Regions from separate parts of the Rhodoferax sp. BAB1 genome, predicted to be linked through region 2. Evidence: predicted binding sites of a transcription regulator. Region 2 holds the regulator's gene; the other holds the start of a gene.
The links. Region 2 encodes LexA, which represses DNA repair genes until DNA is damaged. Its sites were predicted from a motif close to ACTGTATNNNNATACAGT; they were not measured.
Positions count from the first base shown of each region.

Region 1: HTY51_RS02570 (PA0069 family radical SAM protein) is a predicted target of LexA. The motif match lies at 3,326-3,343, and genes of this name have one in related genera.

Region 1 covers NZ_CP054424.1:521,277-528,984, forward strand. The annotation lists gene HTY51_RS02550 (DUF1631 family protein) at 1-371, shown strand, start outside; gene HTY51_RS02555 (TAXI family TRAP transporter solute-binding subunit) at 381-1,697, opposite strand; gene HTY51_RS02560 (P1 family peptidase) at 1,711-2,715, opposite strand; gene HTY51_RS02565 (septal ring lytic transglycosylase RlpA family protein) at 2,748-3,176, opposite strand; gene HTY51_RS02570 (PA0069 family radical SAM protein) at 3,383-4,471, shown strand; gene HTY51_RS02575 (copper-binding protein) at 4,468-4,806, opposite strand; gene HTY51_RS02580 (DUF411 domain-containing protein) at 4,836-5,306, opposite strand; gene HTY51_RS02585 (cupredoxin domain-containing protein) at 5,318-5,797, opposite strand; gene HTY51_RS02590 (multicopper oxidase family protein) at 5,805-7,187, opposite strand; gene HTY51_RS02595 (TolC family protein) at 7,190-7,708, opposite strand, start outside.
Region 2 covers NZ_CP054424.1:1,971,693-1,979,400, forward strand. The annotation lists gene HTY51_RS09440 (biopolymer transporter ExbD) at 1-420, shown strand, start outside; gene lpxK (tetraacyldisaccharide 4'-kinase) at 425-1,456, shown strand; gene HTY51_RS09450 (Trm112 family protein) at 1,437-1,619, shown strand; gene kdsB (3-deoxy-manno-octulosonate cytidylyltransferase) at 1,624-2,385, shown strand; gene adk (adenylate kinase) at 2,524-3,180, shown strand; gene HTY51_RS09465 (DUF6152 family protein) at 3,235-3,705, opposite strand; gene HTY51_RS09470 (hypothetical protein) at 3,723-4,142, opposite strand; gene HTY51_RS09475 (asparaginase) at 4,159-5,124, opposite strand; gene lexA (transcriptional repressor LexA) at 5,213-5,896, shown strand; gene HTY51_RS09485 (hypothetical protein) at 5,928-6,233, shown strand; gene HTY51_RS09490 (D-2-hydroxyacid dehydrogenase family protein) at 6,303-7,310, shown strand; gene HTY51_RS09495 (glutathione S-transferase) at 7,323-7,708, opposite strand, start outside.

The DNA of each region.
Region 1 (7,708 bases), 1.5 Mb from region 2:
CCGAGCCCATGGGGCTGGTGGAGCGGGAGATCGATACCGGGCAGGCACCGCTGGAGAGCGCGGCAGCGTCGCCACTGCTCTCGCTCGACCATTTGCAGCAGGGCGGCTGGATCGAGTTGCTGGTGGGCGGGCACTGGACGCGCCTGCAACTGGCCTGGGTCAACGAGTCGGCCACGCTGTGCCTGTTCTCCAGTGCCAGCGGCTCCAACCACTCGATGACACGGCGCATGTTCGACCGCCTGGTGGCGCAGGCGCAGTTGCGCCTGGTGGCACAGGGGCCGGTGGTCGAGCGCGCCTTTGATGCTGTGGCCGAGCTGGCCATGCGCAACAGCGTCTACATGGACATTCAGGCCGACCCACCACCGGCCTGAGGTCCCGCCTCAGCCGCGTTGCAGGCGGCTGCGCACCATCTCGATGTAGTTGCGCAGGGCGTAGAGCTCGTCGGTATACGACAGCGGTACCTTCACCCGGGTTGCGCGCACTTCCAGCTGGTTCAGCGCCTGCAGCAGTTCCTCGCGTGTGCCGTTGCCGGACTGCATGCGTTCCTCGATCTGGCGCAGCTGTCCGTACCAGCGGAACACACGCGAGCGGATGCGGAACTCGTAGAGTGGCGGCACGATGCGGCTCAGCGGCAGCAGGATGGCGATGATGATGCCCAGCGCCAGCCACATGCGTTCCAGCAGATTGGCCAGCGTGAAGGACAGGTAGCGCTGCAGCAGCGGCACGCCGTTCTTGAGCGCGCGCTCGGCTTCCTGGGCCAGCGGGAACTCGGTCTGCCCGGCGTTCGGGAATTCACGTGCACGGTTGAACCAGCCGGCCGGTCCGTGCAGCTTGAGCGCGGCCTGCGAGAAGAGCTGCAACAGCGCCGGGTGCACGTCGGGTGTGGCCAGCAGCGTGGTGGTGGTGGCGATCAGTCGTACATCCTGCGCCGGGATGTCCCGCGCCAGGTCCACCACACCGCGCGGCAGCGTGACCGGTGTGAGAAAGGCGAAGCGGCGTGCATAGGCCTCACTCTGGCTGAAATCCATCAGGCGCACGTCCGGCGTCTGCAGCAGCATCTGCACCATCAGCGATTCCGGCGCGGAGGCCAGCACCAGCGCGTCGATCTCGCCAGCCAGCAGCGCCATCACTGCCGGGGTCTGGTCCAGGCGCGAGAGCTGCATGCTATTGGGGGCGATGCGGTTGGCCTCGAACAGCCGTTCCATCAGGCGCGGCACGCCGCTGCCCTCGGCGCCCACGTTCAGGCGCAGGCCCTTGAGTTCACCCAGCGCGGCTAGCGTGCCCTGGCGCTTCACCTTGCGCGCGGCGTCGGCGCGGTAGAACAGCCAGACCGGCTCCACAAAGAGGCTGCCCAGCGATTCGAGCTCGTCGTCTTCCGTCGGCGTGGCCGTGCCGCCCTGCACGAAGCCGATGTCCACTTCGCCCGCACGCAGCAGGGCCAGGTTGTCCGCTGCGCCCTGGCTGGGCCGCAGCGTCACCTGGATGCCGTAGCCCGCCAGGGACTGGGCATAACGCTTGCCCAGTTCGTCATAGGCACTTTGGGCCGGCCCGGTGGCCAGCGTGATGCGCTTTGGCGGCATCGGGTCCAGCCACCAGTAGGCCAGCGTCAGCAGCAGCAGGGCCAGCAGCACAAAGGGCGCGGCCGAGGCCCAGAGGTCGCGCAGCGAGAGCAGGGTGTGGCGCAGGACAGCCGGCATGCGTATGTATGCTTCAGCTCGATGCAAGTTCGGCCGCGCTGGGCCAGTGCTGCTCGCCAACCGTCAGGCCCTGCGCCGCCTGCACTGCATTGACCACGGCGCGTGCGGTGGCCTCGGCTGCCAGCGTGGCCAGCAGCAGCATGTCTGCCTCCTTGCCGCTGGTCCCGGTGCCCAGCGCGAACAGCGTGTCGCCGTCGAGCATCGTGTGCACGGGGTTGATGCTGCGGGCCAGCCCGTCGTGAGCCACCTGGGCCAGGCGCTGGGCCTGGGCCTTGGTCAATACCGCGTCGGTGGCGATCACGCCGATGGTGGTGTTGTTGCCGGCCAGCAGGTGCTGCGGCATGTGGCCGGCCAGCAGGGCATCGCGTGTGTTCTGCAGCGTCTTGCCGTCGCGTGTGCGGGCACCGGCGATCACGCGGCCTGTCGCCGGTTCCAGCACGTCGCCCACGGCATTGCAGACCACCAGCGCACCCACGGTGACACCGCCGGCGCTGACCGAGGCCGTGCCCACGCCGCCCTTCATCGCGCGAGCCATGCCCAGCAGCTTGCCCACCAGCGCACCGCTGCCCGCACCCACATTGCCCTGGGCTGGCGCGCTGCGGCTTGCAGCCCCGCAGGCGTGGTAGCCGGACTGCGCATCAGGGCGGATACGGCCGTCGCCCACGCCCAGGTCGAAGACCACGGCCGCCGGCACGATGGGCACCAGGCCGTGGCCGGTGTCCAGGCCGATGTCGTTTTCTTCCAGCCAGCGCATCACGCCGCCGGCTGCGTCCAGGCCCCAGGCGCTGCCGCCCGCCAGCAGCACGGCGTGCACATGGGGCACCAGGTTGCCGGGGTGCAGCAGATCGGTTTCGCGTGTGCCGGGCGCGGCACCGCGCACGTCCACGCCGCCCACGGCGCCATGGCGTGCCAGCACCACGCTGCAGCCGGTGGGCCGGCGCGTGTCGCTGTGGTGTCCGACCTCGATGCCGGCCACGTCGGTGATGGCGCCCGGGTAGGGCAGGTGCGTGGGATTCATGCGCCGATTATGCGCAGCACAGGCGCGTGGGCCTAATCGATGACCTGGATGCGCACCGGCACCACGCCGGCATTCAGGCTGGCGATGGACTTGAAGGCCGAACTGGAGAGGTCGATCACGCGCCCCTTCACAAAAGGCCCACGGTCGTTCACGCGCACCTGCACGCTTTTGCCGGTCTGCGTGTTGGTGACCTTGAGCCGCGTGCCGAAAGGCAGGGTGCGGTGTGCCGCCGTCAGCTTGGCCTGGTCGAAACGCTCGCCGTTGGCCGTCTTGCGGCCGTGGAACTCATTACCGTAATAAGAGGCCTGGCCCGATTCGCTGTGGCCGCTGGCCACGCTGCCGCCGGATTTGGGGGTGCTGCTGCAGCCCGCGAGGACCAGCAGGGCCAGCGCGCACAGCCCCCCGGCCAGCCAGCGGGCCGGATGGTCACGGAGTTCCTGGTGCAGGGTGGTAGCGGTCATGCGCTCCACTATAGCGACTGGCCTGGCCCGGAGGATGCGCGCGGGGCCTGCTTGTTGCAAGCGTGCTGCAGTGGGTCGATGGAAGGTCGTCCGCCCCGACGGGTGGTGGCGATGCTGGAAGGGCTGACAGAAGTGGTGAATGTCAGTAAACTGTACAAATATACAGTTATCAATGTGATGCTGCGGCATCAGAACAGGCCGGTGCCATGAGCGAATTCAAGATCCCCCTGCAGGCCCTCAAGGGCCGGGGCGCCGCCACGCGTAATGCCCACCGTTTCGAGCAGGATCTGCGCGCGGCCTTCGACGACGGCTGGTCAACCTGGGACGAGGCCTTGTCGGAGGCGGCGTCGAAGCCGCGTACCGAGCTTCGCTGGGAGGACGCGCGCAGCGCACTGGTCAGCAACGATTCGCCGGACATCGCCTTCGACCAGTCCATCAACCCCTACCGCGGTTGCGAGCACGGCTGCAGTTACTGCTATGCCCGGCCCACGCACAGCTACCTGGGCCTGTCACCGGGGCTGGATTTCGAGCGGGTGATCATCGCCAAGCGCGGGCTTGCGGCATTGCTGCGGCGCGAACTCTCGGCACGGTCCTACCAGCCCAGCATGATCGTCATCGGCTCGGTCACCGACTGCTACCAGCCGGTGGAGCGCGAGCTGGGTATCACGCGTTCCTTGATCGAGGTGCTGCGTGACGCGCGCCATCCCTTCTCGCTGGTCACCAAATCCAGTGGCGTGGAGCGCGACCTGGACCTGATCGCCCCCATGGCGCAAGACCGTCTGGCCGCGGTCTACGTCACCATCACCACGCTGGACGGCGAGCTTGCGCGCCGGCTGGAGCCGCGCGCCGCCTCGCCGCAGCGCCGCCTGCGCACCATCCGCGCCCTGGCCGAAGCGGGCGTGCCGGTCGGCGTGAGCGTGGCGCCGCAGATCCCCTTCATCAACGACGACATGGAGCAGGTGCTGGCAGCGGCGGCCGAGGCGGGTGCAACGAATGCGTTCTACACCGTGCTGCGCCTGCCCTGGGAGTTGAACGAGGTGTTCCAGCAGTGGTTGCAGCTGCACTACCCGCAGCGGGCCGCGCGTGTGATGGCGCGCATCCGCGACATGCGCGGCGGCCAGGACTACGACAGCGACTACGCCACACGCATGAAGGGCAGCGGCCTGTGGGCCGAGCTGATCCGTCAGCGTTTCCACAAGGCCTGTATGCGCCACGGCCTGAACCGCGAACGCATCGTGCTGGACCTCTCGCAGTTCCGGCCCGGCCTGGCCGCGGGCCAGGCTTGCCTGTTCTAGGGCCGGACGGGCTCGATCGTGAGCACTGTGTAGGCGCCCCGGATCTGCTCGGCCGTGAAGCGCACCTGGTCACCAGCCTTGACCTGGTCCAGCAGCGCGGCATCCTGCACCTGGAACACCATGGTCATGCCGTCCATGTCCAGGTTCTCGATGCGCTCGTGCCGTAGCGTGATCTTCTTCGCCGACTTGTCGACCTTGCGCACCTCGGCGCGGGTCGGCGTGGGCGCCTTGGCCTGGGCGACCAGCACGCCGGGCTCATGGCCACCGTGGCCCTGGGCCAGCGCCGGGCCGGCCAGGGCCAGCAGGAAGCAGAGGAGGGTGGTGTTTGTCTTCATGGTGTTTTGCGTCCGGGGTGGAAGAGCTGTCATCGATAGGTCTGGAAGACGGTGGCCGTGCCGCCGCGCTGCACCAGCAGCACGTCGTAGGGATCTTTCAGGCCATCGTATTCCGGGCCGTCCATGCCGGGTGAGCCCACGGGCATGCCGGGCACGGCCAGGCCCAGGGCGCGGGGTTTGTCTTTGAGCAGGCGATGGATCTCGCGCGCCGGCACATGGCCTTCGATCACGTAGCCGTTCACCAGCGCGGTGTGGCAGGAACCAAATTTGTCTTCCAGGCCGATGCGGCGGCGGTAGTCGTTCTTGACGGCGTTGCTGACATCGTGTGCCTTGACCTCGAAGCCCTGGGCCTGCAGGTGCTTGATCCAGTCCTTGCAGCAGCCGCAGGTAGGGGTCTTCCAGACTTCGATCAGGGGGCGGGTCGGTGTGGCTGCGGCCAGGCCGGCCAGCGTGCCAGCGGCCAGGGCAATGTAGGTCTGCAAAAGTTTGCGTCGGTTCATGGTTCTCTCCTCTATTTGGCGCGGACGGTGATGGTGCCCTTCATGCCGGCCTGGAAGTGGCCGGCAATCAGGCAGGCGAATTCGAATTCTCCGGCGCGGTTGAAGGTCCAGATGATCTCGCCGGTCTTGCCGGGGTCGACGTGGGTCATGTAGGGCTCATCGTGCTCCATGTTCGGGTGCTTGAGCATCTGTTCGGCATGGGCGGCGAGCTCCCTGGGCGTGCCGATGACCAGCTCGTGCAGCAGCTTGCCCGTGTTGCGCACGCGCAGGCGCACGGTCTCGCCCTGCTTGACCTCGATGCGATCGGGGGTGAAGCGCATGTTGTCCGTCATGGTCAGCGTGATGGTGCGCTGGACGCTCCTGGCCGTACCGGCGATGCCCCAGTCCTTCTGTTCCATGACCACGGCGCTGGTATGGGACTTCGGACCATGGGCCTGGGCGGAGCCGGCGGCCAGCAGGGCCGCGCTGATGATGAATGCAAGTGTCTTCATGGTGTCCTCAGTGATGTGCGTCATGTGCTTTGGGTTTGATGGCCTTGACCTCCACGGCCGGCGCGCCGCTGTCGGGCGCTGCGGCACGCGGGGTGGCCGGGGTAGCGCCGTTCCATTCATAGGCCTGGGTGCCGGGGGCTTGCTGGTACCAGCCCGGATCGCTGTAGTCGCCCGCCTTCTGGCCCTTGCGCACCTTGAGCGTGGTGAACATGCCGCCCATCTCGATCGGGCCGTAGGGGCCGGTGCCGGTCATCATGGGCAGGGTGTTGTCGGGCAGGGGCATCTCCATCTCGCCCATGTCGGCCATGCCGCGTTCGCCCATCACCATGTAGTCGGGCACCAGCTTCTGGATCTTCTGCACCAGGCCGCGGTGGTCGACGCCGATCATGGTGGGCACGCTGTGGCCCATGGGGTTCATGGTGTGGTGGCTCTTGTGGCAGTGGAAGGCCCAGTCGCCTTCCTCGTCGGCCAGGAACTCTATCTGCCGCATCTGGCCCACGGCCACATCGGTGGTCACCTCGGGCACGCGCACGCCCATGGGCCAGGGCCCGCCGTCGCTGCCGCTGACCACGAACTCGTGGCCGTGCAGGTGGATGGGGTGGTTGGTCATGGTCAGGTTGCCCACGCGGATGCGCACCTTGTCGCCCAGCCGCACGTTCAGGCTGTCGATGCCGGGGAAGGCACGGCTGTTCCAGGTCCAGAGGTTGAAGTCCAGCATGGTGTTGATCTTCGGCGTCGCACTGCCGGGTTCGATGTCGAAGGCGTTGAGCAGGAAGCAGAAGTCGCGCTGCACTTCGCCGATCAGCGGGTTCTTCGCCTTCGGGTGCGTGACCCAGAAACCCATCATGCCCATGGCCATCTGCGTCATCTCGTCGGCATGCGGGTGGTACATGAAGGTGCCGGGCCGCCGGGCCACGAATTCGTAGGCAAAGGTCTTGCCCACCGGGATCTGTGGCTGGTTCAATCCGCCCACGCCGTCCATGCCATTGGGCAGGCGCTGGCCGTGCCAGTGGATGGTGGTGTGCTCGGGCAGCTTGTTGGTGACGAAGATGCGCACGCGGTCGCCTTCCACCACTTCGATGGTCGGTCCCGGGCTCTGGCCGTTGTAGCCCCACAGGTGCGCCTTCATGCCGGGTGCGATCTCGCGCACCACGGGCTCGGCCACCAGATGGAATTCCTTGACTCCGCTGTTCATGCGCCAGGGCAGGGTCCAGCCGTTGAGCGTGACCACCGGGTTGTAGGGTCGGCCGTTCTCGGGGTGAAGCGGTGGTGCGGTGACAGCGCTGTCCATCAGCACCGGCTCGGGCAGGGCGGCCAGCGCCACCTTGCTGACGGAGGCCGCGGCCACCGCGGTGAGGCCGGCGCCGGCGAAGAAATTGCGTCGGTTCATGTTCAGTGTCCTTGTGCGGCCGGAGCGGCGCTGGTGCTGGCGCCACGCAGTTGCGTGAGCGCGCCGGGAGAGGTGGTGGTCAGGGTGAGTTGGAGGTCGGCGTCGGCCAGCCAGAAGTCGCGCTGCGCCTCCAGCGCCTGGTTCACCGCCAGGCTCTGCGCGCGGATCTCGCCCAGCAGGTCCCAGACGCTGGAGAGCATGCCGTTGTAGCGCAGCAGCATCTCATCGCCGATGAAGCGGCGCAGCGGCACCACCTCCTCGCGATAGTGGCGCGCCAGGTCATACGCGGTGCGCCAGCCGAGGTAGGCCTCGCGTGCTTCGCTGCGGGCCTGTACGGCCACGTTGCGCACGCGCACGGCCGATTGCAGGTAGAGGGTCTCGGCGCGGGCGTTGCGCGCGCTGCCCCAGTCGAAGATGGGCAGCGCCAGTTCCACCTCCCAGCCGCGCTTGACTTCCTGCGCGCCGGTCCCATCCACGGTGCTGGCGCGTTTGTAGCTCAGCGTCAGACCGTCGAGATACCC
Region 2 (7,708 bases):
CGCCGCCCCGCCCGCGAGGAACCGGAGATCAACCTGATCGCCTTCATCGACGTGCTGCTGGTGATCCTGATCTTCCTGATGCTGTCGACCACCTACAGCAAGTTCACCGAGATGCAGCTGCGCCTGCCGGTGGCCGACGCCGACGCCCAGCGCGACTATCCCAGGGAAGTCATCGTCGCCGTCAGCAGTGACGGAAACTACTCGGTCAACCGCTCTAGCGTCGAGGGGCGCAGCGTGGAGGCCGTGGTTGCCGCCCTGCTGCAGGCGGCCAAGGCCGGCAAGGACACCGTGGTCATCATCAGCGCCGACGCCAGCGCGCGCCACCAGTCCGTCGTCACCGTGATGGAAGCGGCGCGCCGTGCCGGCCTGACGCAGATCACCTTCGCCACCCAGTCCTCGGCGCAGGCGGGCGGGCGCTGAGCCCATGGCCAGCCCCTCCCAGCCAGCCTGGCAACGCACCCTCGCCGACAACTGGCAGCGGCGCGGTCCCCTGGCCTGGAGCCTGTGGCCGCTCTCCCTGCTGATGGGCGGGCTGGTGCGCCTGCGCCAGGGCCTGTACCTCAGTGGTTTGCTGCGCCGGCACGTGCTGCCGGTGCCCGTGATCGTGGTCGGCAATGTCGTGGCGGGCGGCGCCGGCAAGACACCGGTGGTGATGACCCTGGTCAAGCACCTGCAGGCACGCGGCCTGCACCCCGGCGTGGTCTCGCGTGGTTACGGCCGCCGCACGCAGGACTGCCGCGAGGTGCAGGACGACAGCCCCGTGCACGACGTCGGTGACGAACCGGCCCTGATCCGCCGCAACACCGGTGTGCCGGTCTTCGTGGCCACGCGCCGCATCGAGGCTGCGCGCGCCCTGCTGCAGGCCCATCCGCAAACCAATGTGCTGGTGAGCGACGACGGTTTGCAGCACTACGCCCTGGCGCGCGACATCGAGATCTGCGTCTTCGACGACCGGGGCGTGGGCAACGGTTTCCTGTTGCCGGCCGGCCCCCTGCGCGAACCCTGGCCGCGTTATGTGGACCTGGTGCTGCACACCGGCAACCGCCCCGCCTTCACCGGCTACACGGCACGCCGTGCGCTGGCCGCCCAGGCGGAGCGCATCGATGGCAGCCGGGTCGACCTGGTAGCCCTGGCGCAGGACGGCCGGCCGCTGCTGGCAGTCGCCGGCACGGCCCGGCCCCAGGCCTTCTTCGACATGCTGCAGGCGCTGGGCCTGCCGCTGACCCTCACGGTGGCGCGTCCCGACCATGACGACTATGCCAGCTGGCAGCGGCCGCTCGATCGCGACTACACCCTGCTGTGCACCGAGAAGGATGCGCTCAAGCTCTGGGCCCACCATCCCGATGCACTGGCCGTGCCCCTGAACTTCGCGCCGGAGCCTGCCTTTTTCGCCGCGCTGGACCGGCTGCTCGACGAGGCGCAGCTATCATCACCCCATGGACACCCGACTCCTTGAACTGCTGGTCTGCCCCGTGACCAAGGGCCCGCTGGAATACAACCGCGAGAAGCAGGAACTGGTCTCGCGCAGCGCCCGCCTGGCCTACCCCATCCGCGACGGCATCCCGGTGCTGCTGGAAAACGAGGCGCGCACGCTGAGCGACGAAGAACTGGGGCTTTGAATCGATGAGCCTCACCGTCCTGATCCCGGCGCGGCTGGCCTCGACCCGCCTGCCCAACAAACCCCTGGCCGACATCGCCGGCCTGCCCATGATCGTGCGTGTGGCCCAGCGCGTCAGCAGCGGCCTGGGCGCCGGCACCCGCGTGGTGGTGGCCGGCGACAGCCCCGGGATCGTGCAGGCCTGCCAGCAGCATGGTGTCGAGGTGGTGCTCACGCGGGTCGACCACCCCAGCGGCAGCGACCGCCTGGCCGAAGCCTGCGATCTGCTCAAGCTGCCCGATGAGGCGCTGGTGGTCAACGTGCAGGGCGACGAGCCGCTGATCGACCCCGCGCTGGTCTCGGCCGTGGCCGAGCTGCTGCGCCAGCGCCCCGAGGCCAGCATGAGCACGGCCGCCCATCCCATCCATGAGGTGGCCGACTTCGTGAACCCCAACGTGGTCAAGGTGGTGCTGGACGCGCGTGACCTGGCCCTGTACTTCAGCCGTGCACCCATCGCCTGGTGGCGTGACGGTTTTGCCCAGGGGGTCAAGACACTGCCGGATCCGGCGCCGCTGCGCCACATCGGCATCTACGGCTACCGCGCCGGCTTTCTGCGCCAGTTCCCGAAGCTGGCCCAGGCGCCGATCGAGGTGACCGAGGCCCTGGAACAGCTGCGTGCCATGTGGCACGGCCACCGCATCGCCGTGCACGTGACGCAGCAGGCCCCGGGGGCGGGCGTGGACACGCCCGAAGACCTGGCGCGGGTGCGCCGGCTGTTTGCGGCCTGAAGCGCGCCGGGCGATAGCCCCTGGGGCTGTAAGTTTCATCCCAGTTACGGCATGCTATCCTCGCCTCAGTCATGCAGCTGACATGCACCGCCATGGTGCTGTCGCTGGCTAAGAACAGCAAAACATCCGAGGGTATCCATGAGACTGATCCTGTTGGGCGCACCCGGCGCCGGCAAGGGCACGCAAGCCGCGTACATCTGCCAGAAATACGGCATCCCGCAAATCTCCACCGGCGACATGCTGCGCGCCGCCGTGAAGGCCGGCACGCCGCTGGGCCTGCAGGCCAAGGCCGTGATGGAGTCGGGCGCGCTGGTCAGTGACGACCTGATCATCAACCTGGTCAAGGAGCGCATCGCCCAGCCGGACTGCGCCCAGGGTTTCCTGTTCGACGGCTTTCCGCGCACCATCCCGCAAGCCGATGCCATGAAGGCCGCGGGCGTGAAGCTGGACTATGTGCTGGAAATCGACGTGCCTTTCGAGGCCATCATCGAGCGCATGAGCGGCCGCCGCTCACACCCGGCCTCGGGCCGCACCTACCACGTCAAGTTCAACCCGCCCAAGGTGGCCGGACAGGACGACATGACCGGCGAGCCGCTGGTACAGCGTGACGATGACAAGGAAGAGACCGTCAAGAAGCGCCTGGACGTCTACAGCGCCCAGACCCGTCCGCTGGTCGACTACTACAGCAGCTGGGCCAAAAAGGATCCGGCTGCCGCGCCCAAATACCGCGCCATCAGCGGCATGGGCAGCGTGGAAGAGATCACCGCGCGCGCCCTCCAGTCCCTGGCCGGCTGAAACGCCCGCGCGCCACGCCAACGCCCTGCCTTGCAGGGCGTTGTCATTTCCGCCTCAAGCCGGGCTGGACCGCAGTCCGTAGATGCGGGCCCCCACAAACAGGTACTCGGCACGCAGGATGGCCTCGCCCTTTTCGTCGTGGAAGGTGAAGCCCAGCACACCCATCGCGTCGCCCACCTTGAGCGGCGTCACGTTCCAGGCCTGCATGCGGGTGAGCGGCGCCAGCTCGATTTCCCAGCGGCTGTCCTTGCGACGCGGCAGCTGGGCCCGGGCCAGCAGGGCCTTGCCGTCGACCGGTGCGGTCTGCGCTGGCAAGGCGCGCTGCGCCAGATCGGGTGGCAGGGTGAGCGGGGACTGCAGTTCCAGCACCAGTTCGGCATGGGGGTTCTGCCAGCGCACGCTGTGCACGCGCCCCTGCAGGAAAATGGGCCGTTCCTGGTCGAAGCTGCTCCAGCCATGGTGGGCTCGCGCCAGCGGCAGCAGGCCGGGCAGCAAGGCAAGACTGATCGCGGTACGTCGTTTCATGCGTGACTCCGGTGGTCTCAGAGGTAGGCAATCCAGCGGCCACAGACCAGCACGGCCAGCCAGATCAGGGTGGACAGCAGCATCTGCACGCGCGCCAGGGTGTCGAGCTTGTGCAGGGAGCCCCGTCCGTGGAACCAGCCTGCATTACACGCCGCCGCCAATAACAGCAGCATCTTGAGGGTGAAAGCGCGGTTGGCCAGCAGTTCGACCGGCTGGCTGGCAAACATCAGCAGGCCCGAAGCCGCGGCGAGGCTGAAACCCGCTAGGGCCAGGCTCAGGCTCAGGCGGGCCAGCTCGCGCACCGGCAGCGCAGCGCCCAGGCCGAAAACCCGCAGTTCCAGCAGCACGAGATTGCCGACCAGCAAGGCGATGCCGCTCAGATGCACGACTTCGAGGGCCGGGTAGGCCCAGGCACTGGAGAGCAAGGCGGTGAACATGACGCGGGGCCGCCTCTCAGCGCAGGAGTTCGAGCATCAGCGCCAGTCGCGCCTTGACGGGACTCAGGCCGGGCGCCACGGGAAACTCGTCGGACGGCCGGGGCTGCAGAAACCCGTCGACACAGCGCGTGCTGCGCAGCACGCGCACACCGGCGCCCCGGGCGCGCCACAAGGCGGCTTCCAGTTCATGATGCACGGTGCCGCCCCCGGTGCCGGCCAGCACCAGGCCACGCACCGGCTGGGCCCCGTAACGCGTGGCGACGGCCGGATCCACCAGCGCGTCCACCGTGGCGCCGCAAGCCGCAGCATGGCTGAGCACGATCTCGACGCGCGGCAGCGCAGACGCCGTCAGCAGAACTTCGAGCAACATCTCCTGCGGCACACGCGGCCCAGGCCAGTCACGCTGGCGATCCACACGCCCCTGCTGCACCCGCCCGATATCACCGGCCTCCCCCGCGCTGAAGGCATCGAGCCGCGAGCTGTGGACCTTCTGCACGTCCTGTGCGCCAAGGATGCGGCCGGCGCAGACTGCCAGTACGCCTTGTGCCCCCGCCGTGGCAGCCACCGCCAGGGCATCGCGCAGGTTCTGCGGGCCGTCGGTGTCCGCCGCGTTGGCCGGGCGCATGGCACAGGTCAGCACCACGGGCTTGCGCGGTGCCAGCACGGTCTGCAGCAGAAAGGCGGTCTCCTCCAGCGTATCGGTCCCGTGGGTGATGAGCAGGCCTTGCACATCGTCCTGCGCCAGCCAGTGCACGCAGCGCTGCAGCAGCTTCTGCCACACGACCAGATCCATGTCCTTGCTGTCGATCTGGGCCACCTGCTCACAAAGCAGCGTGCAGCCAGCCGGGGTCGGCAGACCGGCCAGCAGCTCACCCACCGGCTGCTGCGCGGCCACGTAGTCACGGCTGTCGGCGGCATGGGGGGCGGCCAGGCCGGCAATGGTGCCGCCGGTGCCCAAAACCACGATTTTTTTCAAGCCCACTTGCAATTCCCTGAAAACTGGTTAAAAATACAGTTACTGGATATCGAGACAGTACCTTGTCTTCATCCCGCCCACAGGAGTCACCACCATGGACCTGCCGCAGTACCCGATCAAGCTGACCGCCCGCCAGCAGCAGATTCTGGACCTGATCCAGAGCGCCATCGCACGCACCGGCGCCCCGCCCACCCGCGCCGAGATCGCGACCGAACTCGGTTTCAAGTCGGCCAATGCCGCCGAGGAACATCTGCAGGCGCTGGCACGCAAGGGCGTGATCGAACTGGTCAGCGGCACCTCGCGCGGCATCCGCCTGCAAGGCGAGGCGCTGCGCTCCATCAACGAATCTCGCATCAAGCAATTCTCCCTGCCCATGCCAGACCTGTCCCAGATCGCCCTGCCCCTGATCGGGCGTGTCGCTGCCGGTTCGCCCATTCTCGCGCAGGAACACGTGGACCAGACCTATTACGTGGAGAGCTCGCTGTTCCAGCGCAAGCCCGACTACCTGCTCAAGGTGCGCGGCATGTCCATGCGCGACGCCGGCATCATGGACGGCGACCTGCTGGCCGTGCAGTCCACCAAGGACGCCAAGAACGGCCAGATCGTCGTGGCGCGCCTAGGCGAGGAAGTCACGGTCAAGCGCTTCCGCCGCAACAAGCACCTGATCGAACTGCTGCCGGAAAACCCTGACTACCAGACCATCGTGGTCGAGCCGGGCGACCCCTTCGAAATCGAAGGCCTGGCCGTCGGCCTGATCCGCAACACCATGCTCATGTGAACGCGCTGCGTCCGCCCCCGAAAGGTCAACGATGAATACCGCCTGGTCCGCCACCTACGCCCTCTGGACTCCCTTGCAAGGCCTGCTGCGCTGGCTGGCCCCCGCTGCTCCCTCGCGCCCTGCCACCGCCACGCCTGTGCAGCGGTCTTCCGTCCGCATGCAAGCCGCCATGGCCCGCGCCTGCGTTGCGCCGGTCCGTCGCCCGCTGCGCGTGGTACGCGTCATGGAAGCCGGCCAGCCCCGCTCGCAGGTGGGCCGCATGGTGATCTCCGGCCGCATGGCCGATGTCTGCGCCGAACTCGATCGCCTGGCCGCCTGCGAAGCCGCCCGTACCTGAGCCTCCTGCGCCGCTGCGCGGCTCCGCATCCGGGTTAATCCGCATGCGAGGCCAAGGCACAATAGCGGCATGAACATCGTGATTCTGGACGACTACCAGGACGTCGTACGCAAGCTAGCCTGCGCCAGCAAACTGGCCGACTACCCGCCCAAGGTCTATACCAACACCGTCAAGGGACTGGGCCAGCTCTCGGTCCGATTGCGCGACGCCGACGTGCTGGTGCTGATCCGGGAACGCACGCCTATCACCCGCCAACTGGTGGAAAAGCTGCCGCGTCTCAAGCTCATCTCCCAGACCGGCCGCATGGGCAGCCACATCGATATCGAAGCCTGTACCGAGCGTGGCATCGCCGTGGCCGAGGGCAGCGGTTCACCGGTCGCTCCGGCCGAGCTGACCTGGGCGCTCATCATGGCCGCCATGCGCCGCCTGCCGCAATACATAGGCAACCTCAAGCACGGCGTCTGGCAACAGTCCGGCCTGAAGTCTGCCGCCATGCCGCCCAATTTCGCCCTGGGCACGGTGCTGCGCGGCAAGACCCTGGGCATCTGGGGCTACGGCAAGATCGGCCAGCTGCTCGCCGGCTACGGCCGCGTGTTCGGCATGCGTGTGCTGGTCTGGGGCCGTGATCCCTCGCGCGAAAAAGCCGTGCAGGACGGCTATGAGGCCGCCAGCAGCCGCGAGGAATTCTTCCAGCAAAGCGACGTGATCAGCCTGCACCTGCGCCTGAACGAGGCCACGCGCGGCATCGTCACGGCCGCCGATCTGGCGCAGATGAAACCCACCTCGCTGCTGGTCAACACCTCACGCGCCGAACTGATCGAGCCCGAGGCCTTGATCAGTGCGCTCAATCACGGCCGCCCCGGCATGGCCGCGATCGATGTGTTCGAGTCCGAGCCCATCCTGCAGGGCCATGCCCTGCTGCGCCTGGAAAACTGCATCTGCACGCCACACATCGGTTATGTCGAGCAGGAGAGCTACGAACTCTACTTCGGCACCGCCTTCGACAACATCGTGAACTTCATCCAGGGCAAGCCGAGCAACATCGCCAACCCGGATGCGCTGAAGGTACGGCGCTAAGCGTGCCCCGGCTCAGGCCGACTTTTTCGCACGCAGCGCCAGCATCTGCTCGGTGCTGCTCTTGCGGTCGGCGTTGACCTTCTGCAAAGAAGGTCGCTCGCCCATCATCTTGACGTACTCGCGCACGGGCAGGCCCGCCAGCACATCGTCGCCATAGATGATCCTGCTGGCACTCGATACCAGAGGCAGGTGCGCCACGGCAGCGCAATCGGCCAGCGTGAACTCCGGCCCGGCCACGTAGGGCGAGAACTTCACCAGCTTGGTTAAGCCGTGCACGCCACGCTCCAGCAACTTGCGGGTGCGCTCCTTCACGTTGTCCGAGACCTTGCCGCCAAAAAAGGCTTCCGGGTAGAGGTTGCGCGCCACCAGTTCGAGGTGCAGTTCACTGTAGATGATGA